DNA from 4 places in the Paenibacillus sp. Cedars genome. Region 1 is predicted to be linked to each of the others. Evidence: riboswitches for the same ligand, from Rfam matches in the RefSeq annotation. Region 1 holds a riboswitch; each other region holds the start of a gene.

Region 1 (5,036 bases):
AGCAGCGGGCTCTCATCCATCATCCTTAATGAATACAAGAGAAACCGTTTGATGCTATCCTGGCTGCTGACCTGTTCTGGAGGAAATAAGTCTAGAACCGCACTGCGGATTCGATCCTCCTCTTCCAGAATCAGTTCATAATACAATTCCTCTTTCGATCCGAAGAACATGTAAAACGAGCCTTGGGCAATGCCGACCGCCTTCGTTAATTCTTCAACACTCGTTTTACGGAGACCAGACCTTTCGAAATGCTGACGTGCCTCCATCAGCAGTTTTTCTCGAATCCACTTGCGTTCTTCGTCAGAGAATTTTTTTGGCATATCGTATTTCACATCCTTAATCAGCATAGAAATGATTCTGTGATTAATTTTATTTTATATTCATAAAATACGCCCTCTTTTTCCCATTTGTCAATATATTTGTTGTTTGGAGGTCATTAAGTTACAATAACTGGAGATTATCTTCTTTAAGGAGGGGGGCTCTATGCATCATTTTAATGAGATATTCGTTCAATTGTTAATTCTACTAGCGGTTTCGATGGGGGTTATCGCGTTAGCCAAAAAAATGAATCAGCCCTACTCTATTGCTCTTGTTATCGTAGGTCTGCTGCTTGGATTGATCCACGTGCCGGTGCTGGATGAAGCCGAATCTTTCATCACCCAATCGAATGTGTTTCAAGCGATCATTATTTCCCTGTTCCTGCCAATCCTTCTCGGGGATGCTACGCTAAAGCTTCCATTCTCGCATCTTCGTGAACAAGGCAAGCCGGTGCTTGCCCTTGCTTTTGGCGGCACCTTGCTCTCTTTCCTTCTTATTGCTCTTGCCATGTACGGGCTTATGGGATTACCTTTAGTCGTTGCATTTACCTTTGCGGCTTTAATGAGCGCCACAGATCCGATCAGTGTCATCTCCATCTTCAAGTCTTTAGGCGTACCGAAGAAAATCGTGACGATTATTGAAGGGGAATCGTTGTTTAATGACGGAATTGCCGTTGTGTTGTTTCAGATCTCCTCCGTTTATTTACTTACATATATGGAAATGGGCTGGGCGGGAGCAGGCAGCGGCCTATTGCTCTTTCTCAAGTTCAGTGTCGGCGGTATCGCAGTTGGAGGCTTGCTTGGGTATCTATTCTCACAGCTCATTCGCTTCTATGACGATTATCCGTTGGAGATTGCGTTCTCAATGCTCCTCTTCTTCGGAAGTTTCTTTATCGCCGAGCATTTCCATGTATCCGGTGTGATTGCCGTCGTCGTGGGCGGCTTGATTTTCGGCAGTTACGGAGCGCGCATCGGGATGTCGGAGACGACCAAGATGAACATTAATTCGTTCTGGGACGTCATCACGTTGATTGCAAATTCATTGATATTCCTGATGATCGGTCTCGAAATCAAACATATTAACTTCGCAGACAAATGGGCGTTAATCGGTGCCGCCATTCTGATCGTTCTCATCGGTAGGACTGTGGCCGTCTACGCGAGCCTGTACTTCCTGAGACCCTTCCCTTCATCATGGAAGATGGTTTTGAATTGGGGAGGGTTAAAGGGCAGCTTATCCATCGCACTCGCCTTAAGTTTGCCTTCAACCTTCGCCGGCCGCGACGATATACTCGTGCTCACGTTTAGTGTTGTCCTTTTCTCACTTCTCGTGCAGGGGTTAACCATCAAACCATTGGTTAAGAAGTTTGGATTAGCTAACCCCGTGAAGGAAAAAGACGGTACGGATATGTAAGTAACCTTCGTGTAATCAAATAATAACTTGAAACGAGTATATACAAAACAGAGATTGAATTCTACCTCAACCCATGAATGACATTCATTGCCCATGGCAGACTGTTTACTTTTAGCTTATTTTAGCATAATATTTATTACAATAAATTTTATACGCATTACGCTTAATCCTCTATGAGGAACGGGGGAACCAACAAAAGCTGCTTAAGCTTTAGGGGTGAATTCTTTCTGATGAAGAAGGAACGGGAACTCTCAATCCCGAATCCGACAGCTAACCTCGTCAGCGTCTTGGGAGAGAACACTCTTCTACTTTGACTTGTCCAAAATTCGTACAGCCAAGGTCTGGAAGCAGATATATCTCTGCAACCAGGCCTTTTTAATTTAAGCTAATGTGGTAATTACCGTCTACTGAAGAATAAGAAAGGAATGATTTATCTGTTGAACAACGAAAAAATACTGGTATGCGTGTATTATGGTCCGAACGGCGAACGCCTCATCCGCCGAGGCGGTGAATTAGCCAATCTGCTTCAGTGTCCCCTGTTTGTGTTGAGCGTTATACCCTTACGTGAGAATGAGCTTGATCAGACACAAGAAAGGTATATGGCTGAGTGGCAAATGAAATGCGACGAATATGGGGCGACCTTTATCGTCAAACCAAACAAAGATCGCAAGGCTTCCGAAATCATAGCAGAAACTGCCAAGAACCTTCATATTACCCAACTCATCATCGGGCAGTCTGGACAAACACGATGGCAAGAAATTACGCGCGGGTCGTTTGTCAACGAACTCCTAAACCAGATTGGCGAAACGGATCTGCACATCGTGGCAGTTCAGAGGATGGATGAACAAATTACTGACACCCATGAACGAGGGATTCGAGTCGCCGTTTTCAAAGAGGGTCCTCATTATATAATCGGTAATAAGGAATCCGGGGGCAACCCTGTAGCCAGCGGACTATTTTTCAAAGAGTTGAATACCGATTTTGACACCGGTTTGCTAAAAATAAAAACAGATCAAGAAGTCCAATATCTAAAAATAAGTCACGGAAAAGTAATAGACTCGTCTTTATTCCAAAACAGAGAAATGTATGCCAAGGACGAAGATTAATAAGAAATGGGAGTGGAATTTGTGAGAAGACCCTCTATAAATTCAAACGATCGAAATACACAACATTCCGCTCCTGGCAAAATGGAGTTGTTCATCAACAAGCTTAAGAAAAAGATGAGCCCTCCTCAACTCATCATGCTTGTTTTTTTCACATTGATATTAATCGGAGCCGCATTGCTGGCGCTTCCCCACTCTTCCTCCACCGGAAGTTCAGTTGGTCTGCTGGATGCATTATTTACGGCCACGTCAGCAATATGCGTAAACGGACTCGTTGTCTTGGATACCGGCAGCGTGTTTTCAACTTTTGGACAAGTCATCATTATGATGTTGATCCAAATTGGCGGACTTGGCTTTATGACCTTTGGTGTCATGGTCGCCATTGTTTTGGGGAAAAGGATTGGCTTGAAACAACGGCTCATCATCCAGCAAACCACCTATTCAACTTCGGCACAAGGTTTGGTTAAATTGTCAATGTACATGGTACTTATCGCTTTCGCATTTGAAGCACTGGCAACGATTGTTCTAACACTTCGTTGGCAATCGGATTTTGGATGGGGGCAGGCGGCCTATTACGCCCTTTTCCATTCCGTTTCCGCATTCAACAATGCCGGTTTCGCCCTGTGGTCTGACAGCCTGACACCCTTCGTTGGCGATCCGATCGTCAATATTACGATTGTCCTGTTATTTATCATTGGAGGTCTCGGCTATATCGTCATTGTGGATGTATTCCAAAAACGTTCATGGAAAAAACTTTCGCTTCACTCCAAGGTTGTTCTGGTCGGGACAGGAACGCTGTCCCTGCTCGGTTTTCTATTTATATACTTTATGGAGAGCTGGAATCCGTCAACCTTTGGCCAATTGAGTGGGAGCGAACAAGTACTGGCTGCTTTTTTTCAAGGCATAACGCCACGAAGCTCGGGGTTTAATACGATTGATATCGGCAGTATGCTGGCAGCTTCTCAGTTCTTCATTATTATTCTGATGTTCATTGGTGCTGCTTCCGGAGGGACAGGCGGCGGTATTAAGATCAATACACTTGTTGTACTCATATTAGCTACGATCCAAACCTTTCGCGGGGGTGGTCAAATCCATGCCTTCAAGCGCAAAATAGCAGGCGAAACCGTTATGCGCGCACTGGCCGTTGTCATGAGTTCTCTGGTGGTTGTGCTGGGAGTTTCCCTATTGCTGACCATTTCAGAAGGAATGCTGGAAGAACATTTTTTGGAAGTGCTGTTTGAAGCGACATCCGCTTTCAGCACTACTGGATTGTCGATGGGATTGACAAGCGAATTATCTCCCGTGGGGAAATTCATTGTAACCATAACGATGTTTGCCGGACGGCTGGGTCCCTTGACACTGGCTTACGCATTGGCTCAGAAAAAGCGTTCATCCAAAATTGGCTACGCGGAAGATCATATTTTGATTGGATAAGACGAGATAATAAAAAAGCCGCGATTTGGTATTATCCCCTCAAAGTAGACACTCGAAAAAAGCCTCATGTTATCATGAGAATCGAGCGAACTTGGAGGGGGTATTTTTATGGCTAAAAAGGGACAAGTTTTTCAATCGTATACGGAGGAGTTCAAATTAAGAGCAGTTCAATGCTACCTCGAGGGATCTATGAGCTATCAAGCTGTAGCAGACAAGCTGGGAATACGAAGTTGTACACAACTTAAAACGTGGGTGAGAAAATATCGAGATGGAGAGGTATTCGATACGCGTAAAGGCTCTGGTAGTCCCATGAAAGGACGCCCTCGCACGACGTTCTCAAGTATCGAAGAAGAACGAGATTATCTAAAAGCGCAGGTAGATTATTTAAAAAAGCGGTATCCCAATCTGTTAAAGGAGACAGCCTTAGTCGACAGCAAAACTATGAAATCATCGAAGAATTGAGGGACCAACACGGCGTTACAAGGTTGTTAGCTGTTGTGGGAGTGCCTAGAGCCAGTTACTACAAGTGGCGGTCAATGCGCCTTTATCGTAGTAGCCAAAAAGAAGGCCTGGATCAAGAGATCAAAGAACACATGATGGCTACTCACTTGGCTCATCCATATTTCGGTTATCCTCGAATGGTAACGGCTTTGTGGGAAGCTGGTTACCGTGTGAATCACAAAAAGGTATGGCGTTTGATGAAAGAGCTGTCGATTCAGTCTGTGATTCGAAAGAAACGAAAATTATCTAGTTATACACCATCCGTGGTGT
Region 2 (5,036 bases), 500 kb from region 1:
CATGCAGCGGCAGCGCGCGCAAGTCCCTCTTTTGCAAAAGGAGTTCCAATCCACGTCATTCCGCTCCGCAAGATCCAGCACGGTCATACCAAGAACAGGCGCCACATTACGCTGAATCTCTCGTCCCGTAAGCTCGATAATCAGATCCGGTACAGCCTCAATCGGTTCTCCTTCCGTACTCAACGATGTATCTCCGCGTTCACTACCCTTTTTATTCTTCCAGAATTTAAACACGCCGTTGTCCCCCTATGCATGTAATCATCAGGTTATGTATGAATTCCTGTATTTATTATACTTGAAAGTTTAAAAAATCAACATGCCTGCTCTTATCTATTCTATGACATCATGTAATTGGAACTCTATGAAAATTTTGCTATAATTGCATATGCTAGATTACCATTCCATGCAAGGCCAATCTACTATTATATGATGAGTTGGAGGAATACGGAGTATGTTACATAAACATGTAGGAAAAACAGCGGCCGCCACCGTTCTGGCCCTATCCTTGCTGGGTGCGGCCACGAATATCAGTAATGCCGCCGCAGCACCGGCTATTGCGGTCATGCTGGATGATGTTCCACTGAAATTTGATGCTGCTCCGAGGATAGACAACGGTGTCACTTATGTTCCATTCCGGACCGTTGGCGAAGCGCTCGGAATTGAGATCACCTGGAACAGCAAGACGCAAACGGTGAAAGCGATCGGCAGCCTGAAGGGGCAAGCAACGGAGGTATTGCTGCAGGTGGGCAGTAAAACTGCAACCGTGAACGGGAAAAAAGTTACGCTCGCGGCACCACCGGTACAGCGGGAAGGGCGCGTGCTGATTCCGCTCAGCTCGTTCAGCAGCCAATTCGGTGTCGACGTGGGCTGGAACCAGGCTACGCGTACGGTTTCCCTGACATCTCCGCAGCGGGAGATGCATTTGAGAGCCTTCTATGCTCTAGAATCCTATCAGGAACGCGATATAATACCTTCCATGAACTCAGTCGCTTTCGGGTGGAGCCGCATCGACCGCGAAGGTCAATTTACGCTTGAGGGTAAAGAGTACCGCTTGCCTGCATCTGCCGGTGATGTAACGCCACAATCCATTGTGGCGGATGCAGCGGATCAGAACATTAAACCTCATCTTATGGTTTATGCTTTGGATGGTAATGGTGAACTGACCAAGGTTCTGAGTGACAGCACCCTTCGGCAGAAATCGATTGAGGGCATAACGACAGCCGTTACGGACAACGCCTTCGGCGGAGTTGTTCTCGATTTTGAAGGGCTCGGTTTTAAATTGAATGCAGGGCAGCAGCAGAAGCTGCTTAACGATTATGTCAAACAGCTGAAGGCTTCTTTACCGAAGGACATCTCCCTGTCATTGGCCGTGCCGCCATTGAACAGTGCCTATAAAGGCTATGATTACAAGACTCTTGCCTCCATAGCAGATGATCTCATCATTATGGCTTATCAGTACAACCCGGTCGGCACCAAATCGCAGGTACCCGAGCCTAACAGTCTTGTAGATCAGGCGATTCAGCTTGCACTCCAAGCGGGTGTTCCTAAGCAAAAGCTCCTGCTCGGCATCAGCTTAAGCAGTGAAACTCCGTCTTCCGTAGATGATAAGCTGGGTCTCGCCAAGCGCTATGATCTAAAGGGAGCCGCCTTCTGGCGTCTGGGACTATTCCGGACTTATAATAATCAGATGGAAGGCGCTGTGAATGCTTCTGTTGTAAAGGAATAAAGTGATCAGGTCTAGCATCCCTCAATAAAAGAAAGCCTGACAAAGATGGATCTTTGTCAGGCTTTCTTAATATGTATTATACTTCCCGAAAAACTGCGTCTCTCAATTAGCTTGGACTGCCTACCAGTTTCGCATAGTTTTCTTGACTCAGTACACGACGCGCCGTTACATAACGCGGCTCATAATAAGAATCGCTAAGCTTGCTGATTCTTACACCCTTGCTGCTGGAAGCATGCGCAAATTGACCTTCGCCAATGTAAACTCCTGCATGCGAAATTCCGCTGCCGCTTGTATTGAAGAACACCAGATCTCCAACCCGCAGGTCTTCGCGATCCACATAAACCCCGGCTTTAGCCTGGCTTTGGGATGTGCGTGGAAGATCTATATCAAAATTTCTAAACATGTACAGTATAAATCCGGAGCAATCAAATCCACTGGTGGTCGTTCCGCCCCATTTATATGGGGTTCCTACCAATTGTTTCACTTGATGCTGAAAGTTCGGTTGTTGATCAGCAAATGCTGTTACGGCACCTGAAGAAAAAATAATTGCAGACCCAAGCAATGTGATGACAAATTTCTTCAAAATATGTTCTCTCCTTCGATGCCTACGGAGTTAGCTAAGGGTTCGGTTGAAGGTTCCCTATACTCTCTTTAGTACAAGAATAATTCACCCAAGACGGTTCCCCCGTTTTCACAAACGAAATTCGGCAAAAATTCATTAACATTTTGTAACTTCTCTTAATATAGTATACAAGCAAGGATGCTGTCAATAATATCCTAAGAATCTATCGTTTTATGTTACCCGCTGTCGGAATAATCGAATTTCGCAGCTTGATTTCTGTTAACAATCTCACATAGTCATGACAATTATGTAACTCTAGCGTATTCCTCTTACTCCATTTTCTTAAAACGTTTAGCAACTTTTTACAGGATCCTGCGTTTAACTATATCAGAAAAGAAATCATAGAGGTGATCCATTACGAATGAGTCAAATCACAATGGCTGAAGCTTTAGCCGTACGGGCAGCAATTCATCGTCTTATGAGCCAGCTGGCGTCGGAGCGACTGAATAACAGCAGTACGATCATTGAAAAAGGAGAAACGGCTGAGTATCCCGCGCGGAGTGTAGATGTCATTACGGAAGAGATTGAAGCGGCGGCGGCGGATTTCAGAAAACTGGATTTGCTGATGGCCCTCTCCAACACAACGCAGACGATCTCCTGGAATGGTTCCGACATAACGATCATGGAAGCAATCGAGCTGGCGAAACACATTCGCGGTGATATCGGACAGCTTGCACACCTCGGCTCTCGCAAGAAGCTTGAGCGTCAAAGCAGCCGGGGAAGCGGAGACAACGCCACGACGCTGTTCAACGTCGCTCTATATGATCCTGAAGCTTATCAGGCGGCAGCGCGCAAGAAGGAACGCGAGGTAACCAAACTCTCGTCACTGATAGAACATGCCAATCATAACGCCATGATATCGTTTGACGCATCGAAGTATATGGGGTAACGGCAGCCGCCGGCTCCAAGCCTACAGGTATTCCTCACGTGCGGGTTTGGAGCCGGCGGTTACCGCCGGCGGGCGGGAAAGTGCGGGCAACCGCTTGTTTGTCGGATACAAACAAACCATAAGAAAACCAAAAAGTCGAATCCTATGCACAAACGGATGGCGGTTTACGGTTCACACTTATCACTCATTACATGTGACGGACTCCCCAATAGCAAAAAAAAGATCGCCCCGTTTCCCGCTTCCCTGATACATAATGAAAGCCGCCCTTCTATGAACTGCACCCCATTTGTTAGACATATCTAACAGTTGGAGGTGCAGTTTTTTATGACTAAATTTACGAAGGATAGCAAATTGGCATTAATTCAAGGGTATGACTCTGATCTTCTATCTCAAACAGAATACGCAAATCAAATGCGTGTAACCAAGTCTCAATTCCAATATTGGTTGAAGCTTTATGAGATACATGGTGAGACTGCCTTTACTAACGGCTATACAAATTATCCGGCAAGCTTTAAACTGGACGTACTCAATCATATGGCTCAATCAGACGCTTCTCTCATGGATACCGCTGCTTTGTTTAAGCTTCCGGACTTCTCCATGTTGTATTCCTGGCAGAGAAAGATGGAGACAGGCGGTTTAGAAGCCCTTGAGCCAAAAAAGAAGGGGCGTCCATCCATGAAGAAAAACCCCAATTCGTCTACCAAACGATCCGTAGTTGAAGGGTCTGTCGAAGCACTTGAAGAACGTATCAAACAGCTTGAAATGGAAAATGAGTATCTAAAAAAGTTGAATGCCTTAGTTCGAAACAAGGAAAAATCACCAAACAAGACAAAGCACAAGCCGTCTGGCAACTAAGGCATAAATATCCGGTGAAGGCACTCGTACAGGTGGCTGGTGTCCCGCGAAGCACCTATTACAACCTTATAAAGTGTATGAACCAACCAGATCCGAATACCGAGTTGAGGGCTGAAATTCAATCCATTTACGTGGAACATGACGGACGGTACGGATATCGCCGTATTCGTGATGAACTGGCAGTCCGTGGGTGGAAAGTTAACCACAAAAAGGTTCAGAGACTCATGAAGAAAATGGGTCTTACATGCCTGGTTCGCGTGAAAAAGTATAAGTCATATAAAGGGAGCGTCGGCAAGATTGCACCGAATCATCTGGACCGCCAGTTCACGGCTGGGGCGCCAAATGAGAAATGGGTGACGGACATTACGGAATTTAAGTTATTTGGAGAAAAGCTGTATCTATCGCCCATTTTGGACTTATTCAACGGGGAAATTATCACCTATACCCTGGATTCACGACCAACCTATTCTCTGGTATCTCAGATGCTGGATGCAGGACTGAAACGTCTGCCGGAAGAACACCATCTTCTCCTTCATTCTGATCAAGGATGGCATTACCAAATGAAGTCGTATCGGCATGCACTTAAGTCGAGAGGCATTCTCCAAAGCATGTCACGAAAAGGGAATTGTTACGACAATGCCGTCATAGAGAATTTCTTCGGCATTCTCAAGTCGGAGTTTCTGTACTACAAAGAGTTTGAATGTGTGGAACATTTTAAGGAAGAACTAAAAAAATATATGGAATACTACAATACCAAACGGTTAAAGGCAAAATTAAAAATGAGTCCAGTACAGTACCGAACTCATTTTGAGAAAGCTGCCTAATGAAATAACCGTGTCTAACTTTTGGGGGTCACTTCTCTATGGGCGGCTTTTTTATAACTACTGGCTATAAGACCCGTCTAATTCCAATTCTATTTCCCTGCCAAATGATCTCTATCTAAG
Region 3 (5,036 bases), on a different replicon from region 1:
TACTTATTTCGTTTTAGTCCATTTCTCGCCGCCGTTACTACTTTCATAAACGGAATAACGATCGGTTATAACAACGAGACGGTTGATGTCTTGCTTAGATGCTTTAATACCAAGTGGCATTTCCCCATTCAATTCTATGCCCATCGCCGTCCATGTTTTCAAATCCATTGATTTTTGGAATCCGCTTTCCGTCATAGTAACTATTTCTTTGTTAGGCAAAGTTATGACTTGATAAACCGGATCATTGGTCAGTTTGTTTTCTTGAACGGTTCCATTTTGTATATCATACCGTACAAGCCCCGTTTCCGTTGCAGCCAAAATGGATGATGGCGATCCAGTCATCATTGTAATAGAATATGCACCGGCAGGTAAACTTGTTACATTCGTCCACGTATTCCCACCATCCCTCGTTTCATACAGGTTATCACCCTCACCTGCTAACAATGTAAATAAATGATTCGGATCATCCGGGTCCATCGTTAAATAATGGGCATCGGGCTCATCGGGTTTTGCTTCATTAGGGAGTCCGTTTTCAATTGTCTGCCAAGTTTCCCCACCATCAACGGAACGTTTGACAAATCCATGTCCTGATACAAATATCCTTGTAGGATCAAACGGATCAATTTCAAGCCCCATGATATCATTCGTACGGAGTTCTGGGAGTGTTCTTTGAAATATATCGTCTTTCAGCTCATAAACACCTGTATGTGTCCCTACCCAGACCGTATCATTACTAGGCGAGTAGCTAAATACATGTGGATGAGTGTTAGAGTCAGCATTCAGTGTATCAAGCGTGGTATCATTCGATTTTTTCACATTTCCCCAAATAGCAAAACCAATCAAGACAATCATAACCACAGAAAATAATGATCCGATACCTAACGATATTCCCTTCCTTTTTTTCTTTGATTTCTTATCCGTCATCATCATTCTCCTAACTTGAGTATAGAATAACTCCTATTATAGTTGGTAAATGTGTAGATTTTGTGAGCCCTCGTTCTCTCAGACCATATAAGCCAAGAACCCATCAATTTAGAAAGGTAAAAAATGTGAGGTCCACCCCTCATTTATACTAATTTATATCACGAGTCTAACTGAATTTTCATGTATAAAGACCGAGTGCCACAAGGCAAAAATATAAATGGTCCATATTTTTCTTGAGTTGTCGACTCTCCCATTACGGTGTTCCTTTAATAGACCAACAACATGATCTATTTGAATCCATTCTTCAATACCACTTATAATGATTTGTTCGATCATGATATCTCCGATAGATCCCATAAGCCATTTCTTTAAAGGTACTGGAAAACCTAGCTTGGGACGATTCAGTACATGATTAGGCACAATGTCTTCCATCGCTTTACGAAGTACATATTTCGTTGTTTTATTTGTTACACGGTATGATGATGGTATTTTTCGAGCTATTTCAAACACTTCTTTGTCTAGAAATGGCACACGAACCTCTAAGGAATGTGCCATGCTCATTTTATCAGCCTTCATTAGAATATCGCCAGGTAACCAGAAGTTTAGATCGATTAATTGCATTCTGCTAATATCATCAAGGTCTTTCGAAATCTCATATATTTTACTGGTCAGTGCGGTTGTAGGCTCCCAATTCGCTTTCACATTTACCATTGAAGATAAGACAAGTCTTTTTTCTTGTTCGTTAAAGATCTTAGCATTCCCCAAAAATCGTTCTTCTAAAGGAGTTAAGCCTCTTTTCATATAGTTTTTGCCATAAAAATTGAAGGGAATTTGGTCTATAAATTGCTTGATGTTCTTTTTTAGGTTTGTAGGAATCCACGATAATGGCTTAAGTGAGGAGGGCTCTCTATAGATACGATATCCTCCAAACAGCTCGTCTGCACCTTCACCCGATAATGCGACAGTAATATGCTCCCTTGCCACTTGGGAAAGTCGATAGATCGCAATTGCAGACGGATCTGCTATGGGTTCATCCATATGCCACACAGCCTTGATTGTATCCTCAAAAAAACGATCAACCGATATCACTTCATCAAAATGATCTATACCCAGTTCAGTTGCCGTCTTTTTAGCGTATATATTTTCATTATGCTCGCCTTCAAATCCTACTGAGAAGGTTTTTATAGGCCCTCTCTTGCTAAGATAACTGGCAATCGATGTTGAGTCTATTCCACCAGATAAAAAACTCCCTATCGGCACATCACTCTGGGTATGAAGATTCACAGATTCATTAAGTTTATACCGGATCTCTTCAATGAATGTTTCAATTGGCCGATGTTCCGGTTCGAACTTAGCTTCCCAATATGCTTGTTTTTTTATATTTCCCCATTGATCGACAATCATATAGTGACCTGGCTCTAGCTTTTTTATTCCAGCAAACATTGTATCTGGTTGGGGCACATACTGTAATGTTAGATAATGGAACAGACTTTTTGAGTTAACGGCGGGTTTCAGACCATCCAAAGAAAGGATACTTTTAATTTCGGAGCCAAAGGCAAATTGAGTGTTATCCGTATAGTAATAGAATGGTTTTATTCCGAAATGATCACGAGCAGCAAATAATTGTTTTTTCCTCCGATCCCATATTGCAAATCCAAACATCCCACGCAATTTTTCTAAACAATGCTCCTGATACTCCTCATATAAATGGATGATGACTTCAGAATCTGTGTTCGTTTTAAACGTATGACCAAGCTCTTCAAGTTCTCTTTTTAATGTTTGATAATTATAAACCTCACCGTTAAAAACTAGCCAAAGGCTCTGATCTTCGTTGGAAATAGGCTGACTGCCGTGTTCCAAATCAAGGATCGACAAACGGGTAAATCCTAAAGCAATCCGATCTACCAACCTAATGCCCGTTTGATCGGGACCACGATGTTTGATTGCATCGGTCATTTTTCTTATTGCTGCCGTCGTTGGCAGAGAATTGTTTTCAAACATCAAAAGCCCTGTAATCCCACACATAGAAAAAGTCTTCCCTTCCGGATTTTTAACTACACATTGTAGTGTTTTAACAAAAAAATTGATCCTTGTTTAAAAACATCAAGAAATCAATAATATTATACACTACGAATTGTAGTTTATTTAATTTAACTAGTCAATTTTTCATTTTATGGTATTTCTATTGCAGATTAATGAAATTTGTTAAATTAATTTCTTAACAAGATTTAATTCACCTTAATATGGGATACAAAAAAACAAACCCATGGTTTTTACCAGGGCTTGTCTAATTACAAATTAGTACTAGTGCAATCCACTAACCATTTTTGTATAACTTTGTTTCGAGATTGTACGTCTTGCTGTAACGTATCGATCCTTATAGTATGATTCCGATAAATTACTAATCCTTACCCCCTTGCTACTGGAAGAATGAGCAAATTGCCCATTACCGATATAAATCCCTGCATGAGATATACCAGCACCACTTGTATTAAAGAATACCAAATCCCCAGGCTTGAGATTTTTCTTTGCAACTGGGGTACCCGTTTTTGCCTGAGCATTTGATGTCCGTGGCAGCTCCAAATTAAACTTATCAAAGATATACAAGATAAAACCAGAACAATCAAATCCACTCGATACAGAAGTTCCTCCCCACTTGTAAGGTGTACCTACGACTTGACTTACTTCTGTACGTAATTTGGATTGATCATCAGCAAACGCATTAGTCGCACCAGCTGATAATATGACAGCAGACCCTATTAATGAAATCATGAATTTCTTCAAACACATGCTCTCCCTTCGGATGCCTACGGAGTTAGCTAAGGGTTCGGTAGAAGGCTCCCTTTATTCCTTTTCAATCAAGAATAATTCACCCGGAATGGTTCCCCCGTTTTCAAAATGAAACTCGGCATTAAAAATTAATTTTTTGTAACCCTACATAATGTAGTACATTTTCGTATATGTTGTCAATCCCATCCTCTAAATCCATCATTTTTTTTATAAACAGTCGAGTTTCGTTCAAATTCACCCCATAAAGTACAATTATAAGGAGAAGTTTCGCTCTTATTGTATTATTCTTATATGAACACAGACTTCTTCTAAGTTAGTTATTAAATACATTATTGTAACCACTTCATTTTCAGTATAGCAGAAAAAACTGTTCAAGCAGACGTTGATCTGCTCTAACAGCTATCTCCAAGTCATATATAATTTTAGTTGTAACTTATAATCAATAAACCCTCCTTTCTCACAAGGAGGGTTTATTGATTATTGAGTCTGTTCTACGCTGCCATTGCTCTACAAGCCTCTGCACATCTAAAGCAAGCTTCTGCACATTCTTGACAGTGTTTTACATCATGCATTTTACATTCTGTGCCACATTCTTCACAAACATCGGCACAGATACTACAGATCTCACGCGCATAAACACTGTTCGTTGACATTGCATGCGCAGCAAAAGCACAAATATCAGCGCATTGTCGATCTAAACGAATACATTTTGTCATCATAGCTATATTCTCTTCATCAAGACAAGCGTTGTAACAATGATTACATGCCATCATACAACGTATGCATTCCTCGATACACTTTTGGTATTGTTCATGTGACATAGTCAATATCTCCTTTCGAATTTACGATTCAAGAATTTAGGATGCACAACACTTTTTATTTGATTCAAAAAATCAAATAATGTAATCACCTCGCTTTTCATACGATTTGTAACCTATTGTTAGGTTGACTATTATATAACCCGAAGTTATGTAGATTTTGTGAGGAAACTGAACAAATTTGAAAATGATGATTGTACATGAAGACTGAGCTTTGAATCCGTGATTACTTTACTATTTTAGGTTTAAATTAGTATTAATGGGTAACAATACTACGTAATGTAGTCCTAACAATCTTTTCTTATTACGGCATTAGACTAAATAATCTTATGAAGAGGTGAATTCAATGTATAAAAACTCCAAAAAGAGCGTGAAACATCAATTCACGAACAATCATATACACAAACACGATAGTGAGCATCATCATCAAGGGATGAAACACGACTACCATGACCATTCTGGATCACATCATAGTACCGGGCACCAACATAACGGCGGGGATAA
Region 4 (5,036 bases), on a different replicon from region 1:
TACCGGGATTTCTGTTAAGGAGTTAAAGGATGGTAAGGGGATCATGCAAAAGAAGGCTTTTGCTCATACCATATGCTTTATGCTAGGATTCTCTGTCATTTTTTTCGCATTAGGGTTATCAGCCAGTTTAGTAGGAGATTTATTTTCAAATAATCGCGAATTGATTCAAAAATTAGGCGGATTATTAGTGATTGTCATGGGATTAATCATGCTTGGAGTTATTCAGTTACAGATTTTAATGAAGGATAGGAAGTTTCAAATCAAGCATAAACCGTCAGGATATCTTGGATCCATATTAGTTGGATTATCATTCTCTGCAGGATGGACGCCGTGTATCGGACCCATTCTTTCAGCCGTTTTAGCTATGGGAGTTACAAATCCTGAAAAGGCAGTGGGCTATATTAGCGCATATACGCTAGGGTTTGGAATACCGTTTCTTATTATGGCTTTTTTTATTGGCAGATTAAAATGGATCTCAAGGTACTCTTCACTAATGATGAAAATTGGCGGAGCGATGATGGTGCTCACGGGAATATTGCTTTACACAGATCAAATGACCAAGATCACCATCTGGTTAATTGGGTTATACGGCGGATTTACAGGTTTTTAACCTAATCGAGATGTGGAGTTAAGGCGGTGATAAACATATAAAACGGCAAGTAAGTAACATCTAAAAGGTCACTAAACGAATAAATAGCTGAGGTGAAACATGAATAATAAGAAGAAATCATCAAGAAATCTAGTTATCTTTACCATCATCATTGTAGGGCTAATGGTAGCTTTGGTTTTGATAAACCAAAGCAGTCAGAAATCAAAAAGTTCGGAAGGGGCATTCGATAATCCACCGGTTACGGAAAATCAGCCTACCCTAGGAGACCAAAATGCAAAGGTTTCAATCGTGGAGTTTGGTGATTACAAATGTCCCTCCTGCAAAGCGTGGGGGGAGAATATAATGCCACAACTTTCGAAGGACTTTATCGAAACAGGACAAGCATCATTCTCCTATATTAATGTTCTTTTTCATGGTGAAGAATCAAAAACAGGCGCACTTGCTGCAGAAGCGATAATGCTGCAAGATCCTGACGCATTTTGGACATTTCACCATGAAGTATTTAATGCACAACCTGCAACAGAGGAGCATGATAACGCATGGCTAACCCCAGATAAGGCGCTGGAGCTTGCTAAAGAATATACGCCCAATATTGATCTAGCGAAGCTTAAAGAAGATATGGGAAGTAAGCAGATCGAAGACCAAGTTAGTTTAGATGAGGAATTAGTCCGTGAATATAATATACAACAAACACCAACGATTATGATCAATAATGTTATGGTATCGAACCCGTTTGATTATGAGGAGATATCTTCCTTAATCAATGCGCAACTTAAGGAATAGATGGGAGAGGATCGAGTAGTGGTACGTGACAAAACAATATATTTAGCCTGGGTTGTCGCACTTACAGCAACGCTTGGAAGTCTCTATTTTAGCGAGATAAGAGGATTTATTCCTTGCGAATTGTGCTGGTATCAGAGAATACTAATGTATCCACTCAGTATCATTCTAGGAATTGCGGCTTTTTACAGTGAGACAAGGATAAAAAAATATGTGCTTCCATTTTCGATTTTTGGAGCATGCGTTTCATTATTTCATTACTTGGAGCAGAAAGTCCCTGGATTTGCGGAGATCAAGCCCTGCACGAACGGGGTGCCGTGTAATGTACAATACATTAATTGGTTTGGTTTTATAACGATTCCTTTTCTCGCATTAGTAGCCTTTATTTTAATTACAATCTTAATGATACTTACAAGATCTGAGACTGGTGTGAACCCAAAATCAGGTTCCTAACAGCTAAAAAAACACCAAAACCACTACTAGAATCAGTACTAATGAGATAATAGTTGTTAGCGTTGCACCAAGTAACCAGGACACTTTGTTCTTCACGAAAAGGGATAATAGTAAATGGATGACAAACGGACAGATATAATATGCTATCAAATGAACGGTATTGTTGAAATCGATAAAATAGATATCCGTCAGAAAAACGATACTAATCATAGTAAACAGTAACAGTGAGCTTAAAATCATAATCCTAGGCTTGAGAAGTGAAAGAAAAGTATCATTGTTCAAAGTGTATCGCCTTCCTTATGTAAATATAGGGTGTTTAATTAATTATGAACTACTCAATACATCGGTTACAAACGATGTGGGATTGAGGTGAAAGGATTTGTACGAGGCGATTAATCCAATTGCATTTCGATTAGGGCCAATTCAATTATACTGGTACGGGATTATTTTAAGCGTAGCTGCACTCATAGGTCTTATCGTTGTTATACAAGAAGGCAAACGGTATCAGATCCATCCGGGGTTCTTTTTGGATATGGTACTTGTAGGCGTGCCATCCGCTATCGTCGGGGCTAGAGCTTACTATGTCGTATTCAAGTGGGAAGATTACCGCAATAACTTCTGGGACGTTTTCAAAATATGGAATGGTGGAATCGCCATTTACGGAGCTTTAATCGGAGCGATTATGGCTATGATTTTTTTCTTTCGTTTGCGTGGCTATAATTTTTGGCGCATTGCAGATCTATGTGCTCCGGGATTGATTATAGGACAATTGATCGGGCGTTGGGGAAATTTTATAAATCAAGAAGCTCACGGAGGGCCAGTATCTGAGGATTTTCTCAGAACAACATTACATCTGCCTAACTTTATTGTCAATCAAATGAATATCGAGGGTGTCTATTATCATCCGACCTTTCTGTATGAGTCCATATGGAATTTTGTTGGTTTGTTGTTGCTCTTATGGTTGAGACGTCAGCCTTTTCTACGTTCAGGGGAATTATTTTTGACTTATTTCACTTGGTATTCCATTGGACGGTTTTTTATCGAAGGACTGCGTACCGACAGTTTAGCTTGGTATGCCTCTAACTGGCTTGCAGCGTTGATGAAATTGCTTTGGTCACCGATGGGGCTTTTGTTTCACGAAGGCGAAATGAGTTATGGTACTGTTCGTGTTTCGCAGCTATTAAGTGTCTTGATTGTCCTTATTGCCATAAGCCTTATTGCAAACCGAAGGTTTAGAAAACATCAGGAACGATATGCAGACCCAATCGCCAGCAATAGACCTTAATTAATTTAATATAAGAGGCAGTCGACCTTGGTTCGACTGCTATTTATATTTCGAACCTCTGCAAAAGTATTACAGTATTGTTTTATTTGCTTCTGCGTTCAAAATGAATTCTTTTTGAATAATGTCCTGATATAAGTCCAATAGGTACGGGATTTGAACAAATCTTAACATTAATTTAAGGAGGGAAAGAATTCTAATGATAAGATTGACAATCGAGAAAAAATGGACTACATTATGTAGGGTTACAAAAAATTCATAAATTGTGCCGAATTTCGTTTTTGAAAACGGGGGAACCATTTTTGGGTGAATTATTCTTGTAGTAAAGGGAGTATAGGGATCCTTCTACCGAACCCTCAGCTAACTCCGTAGGCATCGAAGGGAGAAATAATCTTGAAGAAAATTTTACTGTCGTTGTTAGGGTCTGCCATTATATTATCTTCGGGAGCAGCCAGTGCGTTTGCAGATAATCAACCTAAGTTGACTACTGAAGTAAGTAAAGTCGTTGGAACACCCTATAAATGGGGAGGTACAACTTCAAGTGGTTTCGATTGCTCCGGCTTTATTCTTTACATTTTTGATAAATTCAACTTAGATTTGCCACGTACATCGAGTGCTCAGGCCAAAGTGGGTACTCCAGTCTCAAAAGCTAATCTGAGACCGGGTGACTTAGTTTTTTTTAATACGAGTGGCAGGGGAATTTCTCATGCTGGAATCTATATTGGCAATGGTCAATTTGCACATTCGTCCAGTAGTAAGGGTGTAAGGATAAGTAAACTGTCAGAAACCTATTACAAACAACGTTATGTAACTGCAAGAAGAACCATTAGTCAAAAAAGTTACATGATGATGGTCGGAAGTTACAACTGAAATAATTAAAATGAACAAGCCCTTCATAAATGAAGGGCTTGTTTTATGATTTCAATTCAATGTTACCCTCATAGGTTTGCAATCGTGTTTCCTTCTTAGACATACGTTTGTACTTATAATTAAGTGTACAAAACACCAAATACTTGATGCCTATATAGAAGATCTACATTTCTGCCGATACTCAATATTGAGATATTCATTATTGATGAATAAATGCTCATATGATACTTTAAGTAAAAATATTATAGGAGGTATGATATTTATATGTTAGATACTATTGTCATCGGTGGAGGTCAGGCCGGGCTTGCGGCTGCTTACTATCTCAAACAAAATTCAGTGAATTTCCTCATCCTTGATGGTCACAGGGAGGTTGGTGATTCATGGAGAGACCGCTATGATTCTCTTCATCTGTTTACGCCAAGAATGTATAATAGTTTACCTGGTGCTCCCTTTCAAGGTGATCCTCAAGGTTTACCACATAAAAATGAGGTTGCCGATTATTTGAAAAATTATGCGAAGCGTTTAGAACTTCCTGTTCAAAGCAATACACAAGTTACATCATTAAACATGAACAATGGAATCTTTGAAGTCTCCACAACGAAGGGTACGTTTAGATCAAAAAAAGTTATAGTAGCCACCGGTCCTTTTCAGAAGCCACTAGTTCCTTCCTTTCATGACAAGCTTGGTGATGCAGTTATACAATTACATTCTTCTGAATATCGAAATAAGAACCATCTCAAGGAAGGGGGTGTTCTTGTTGTAGGTGCAGGAAACTCTGGGGCCCAAATTGCCAGTGAGTTGGCAGATGATTTTGATGTGCATCTGTCTGCAAGCGGTGAGATCCAGTATAAACCGTTACATATTTTCGGGAAGAGTATTTTTTGGTATTTCGACAAGGTGGGCTTTTTAACAGCAAACCGCAAAAGTACGTTAGGTAAATGGTTGCATGCAATGCCAGAACAGATTTATGGAAAAGAGTTAAAGCTGCTCATTCAACAAGGAAGGATACAACTTCATGCAAGGACGGAAAAGATAGTAGAT

What was found. A riboswitch is a leader RNA that binds a small molecule or an ion and turns the genes downstream of it on or off. The one in region 1 is predicted to bind cyclic di-AMP.
Region 2: another riboswitch for cyclic di-AMP. It lies ahead of B9D94_RS11245 (C40 family peptidase); the one in region 1 lies ahead of B9D94_RS13410 (universal stress protein).
Region 3: another riboswitch for cyclic di-AMP. It lies ahead of B9D94_RS00270 (C40 family peptidase); the one in region 1 lies ahead of B9D94_RS13410 (universal stress protein).
Region 4: another riboswitch for cyclic di-AMP. It lies ahead of B9D94_RS00075 (C40 family peptidase); the one in region 1 lies ahead of B9D94_RS13410 (universal stress protein).

What each region holds. Positions count from the first base shown of each region.
Region 1 is NZ_CP020866.1:2,544,674-2,549,709, reverse strand. It holds gene B9D94_RS13420 (TetR/AcrR family transcriptional regulator) at 1-320, opposite strand, end outside; gene B9D94_RS13415 (cation:proton antiporter) at 484-1,728, shown strand; cyclic di-AMP (ydaO/yuaA leader) riboswitch at 1,879-2,029, shown strand; gene B9D94_RS13410 (universal stress protein) at 2,166-2,834, shown strand; gene B9D94_RS13405 (TrkH family potassium uptake protein) at 2,856-4,265, shown strand; gene B9D94_RS31900 (transposase) at 4,374-4,727, shown strand; partial or broken gene B9D94_RS13400 (IS3 family transposase) at 4,667-5,036, shown strand, end outside.
Region 2 is NZ_CP020866.1:2,044,509-2,049,544, reverse strand. It holds gene B9D94_RS11255 (2Fe-2S iron-sulfur cluster-binding protein) at 1-234, opposite strand, end outside; gene B9D94_RS11250 (stalk domain-containing protein) at 452-1,726, shown strand; gene B9D94_RS11245 (C40 family peptidase) at 1,833-2,309, opposite strand; cyclic di-AMP (ydaO/yuaA leader) riboswitch at 2,313-2,446, opposite strand; gene B9D94_RS11240 (hypothetical protein) at 2,710-3,237, shown strand; one part of gene B9D94_RS11235 (IS3 family transposase) at 3,562-4,015, shown strand; one part of gene B9D94_RS11235 (IS3 family transposase) at 4,015-4,916, shown strand.
Region 3 is NZ_CP020864.1:50,776-55,811, forward strand. It holds gene B9D94_RS00260 (hypothetical protein) at 4-930, opposite strand; gene asnB (asparagine synthase (glutamine-hydrolyzing)) at 1,078-2,949, opposite strand; gene B9D94_RS00270 (C40 family peptidase) at 3,229-3,708, opposite strand; cyclic di-AMP (ydaO/yuaA leader) riboswitch at 3,713-3,845, opposite strand; gene B9D94_RS00275 (four-helix bundle copper-binding protein) at 4,206-4,535, opposite strand; gene B9D94_RS00280 (heavy metal translocating P-type ATPase) at 4,879-5,036, shown strand, end outside.
Region 4 is NZ_CP020864.1:12,657-17,692, reverse strand. It holds gene B9D94_RS00095 (cytochrome c biogenesis CcdA family protein) at 1-610, shown strand, start outside; gene B9D94_RS00090 (DsbA family protein) at 710-1,393, shown strand; gene B9D94_RS00085 (disulfide oxidoreductase) at 1,394-1,843, shown strand; gene lgt (prolipoprotein diacylglyceryl transferase) at 2,223-3,128, shown strand; cyclic di-AMP (ydaO/yuaA leader) riboswitch at 3,382-3,515, shown strand; gene B9D94_RS00075 (C40 family peptidase) at 3,519-3,995, shown strand; gene B9D94_RS00070 (flavin-containing monooxygenase) at 4,260-5,036, shown strand, end outside.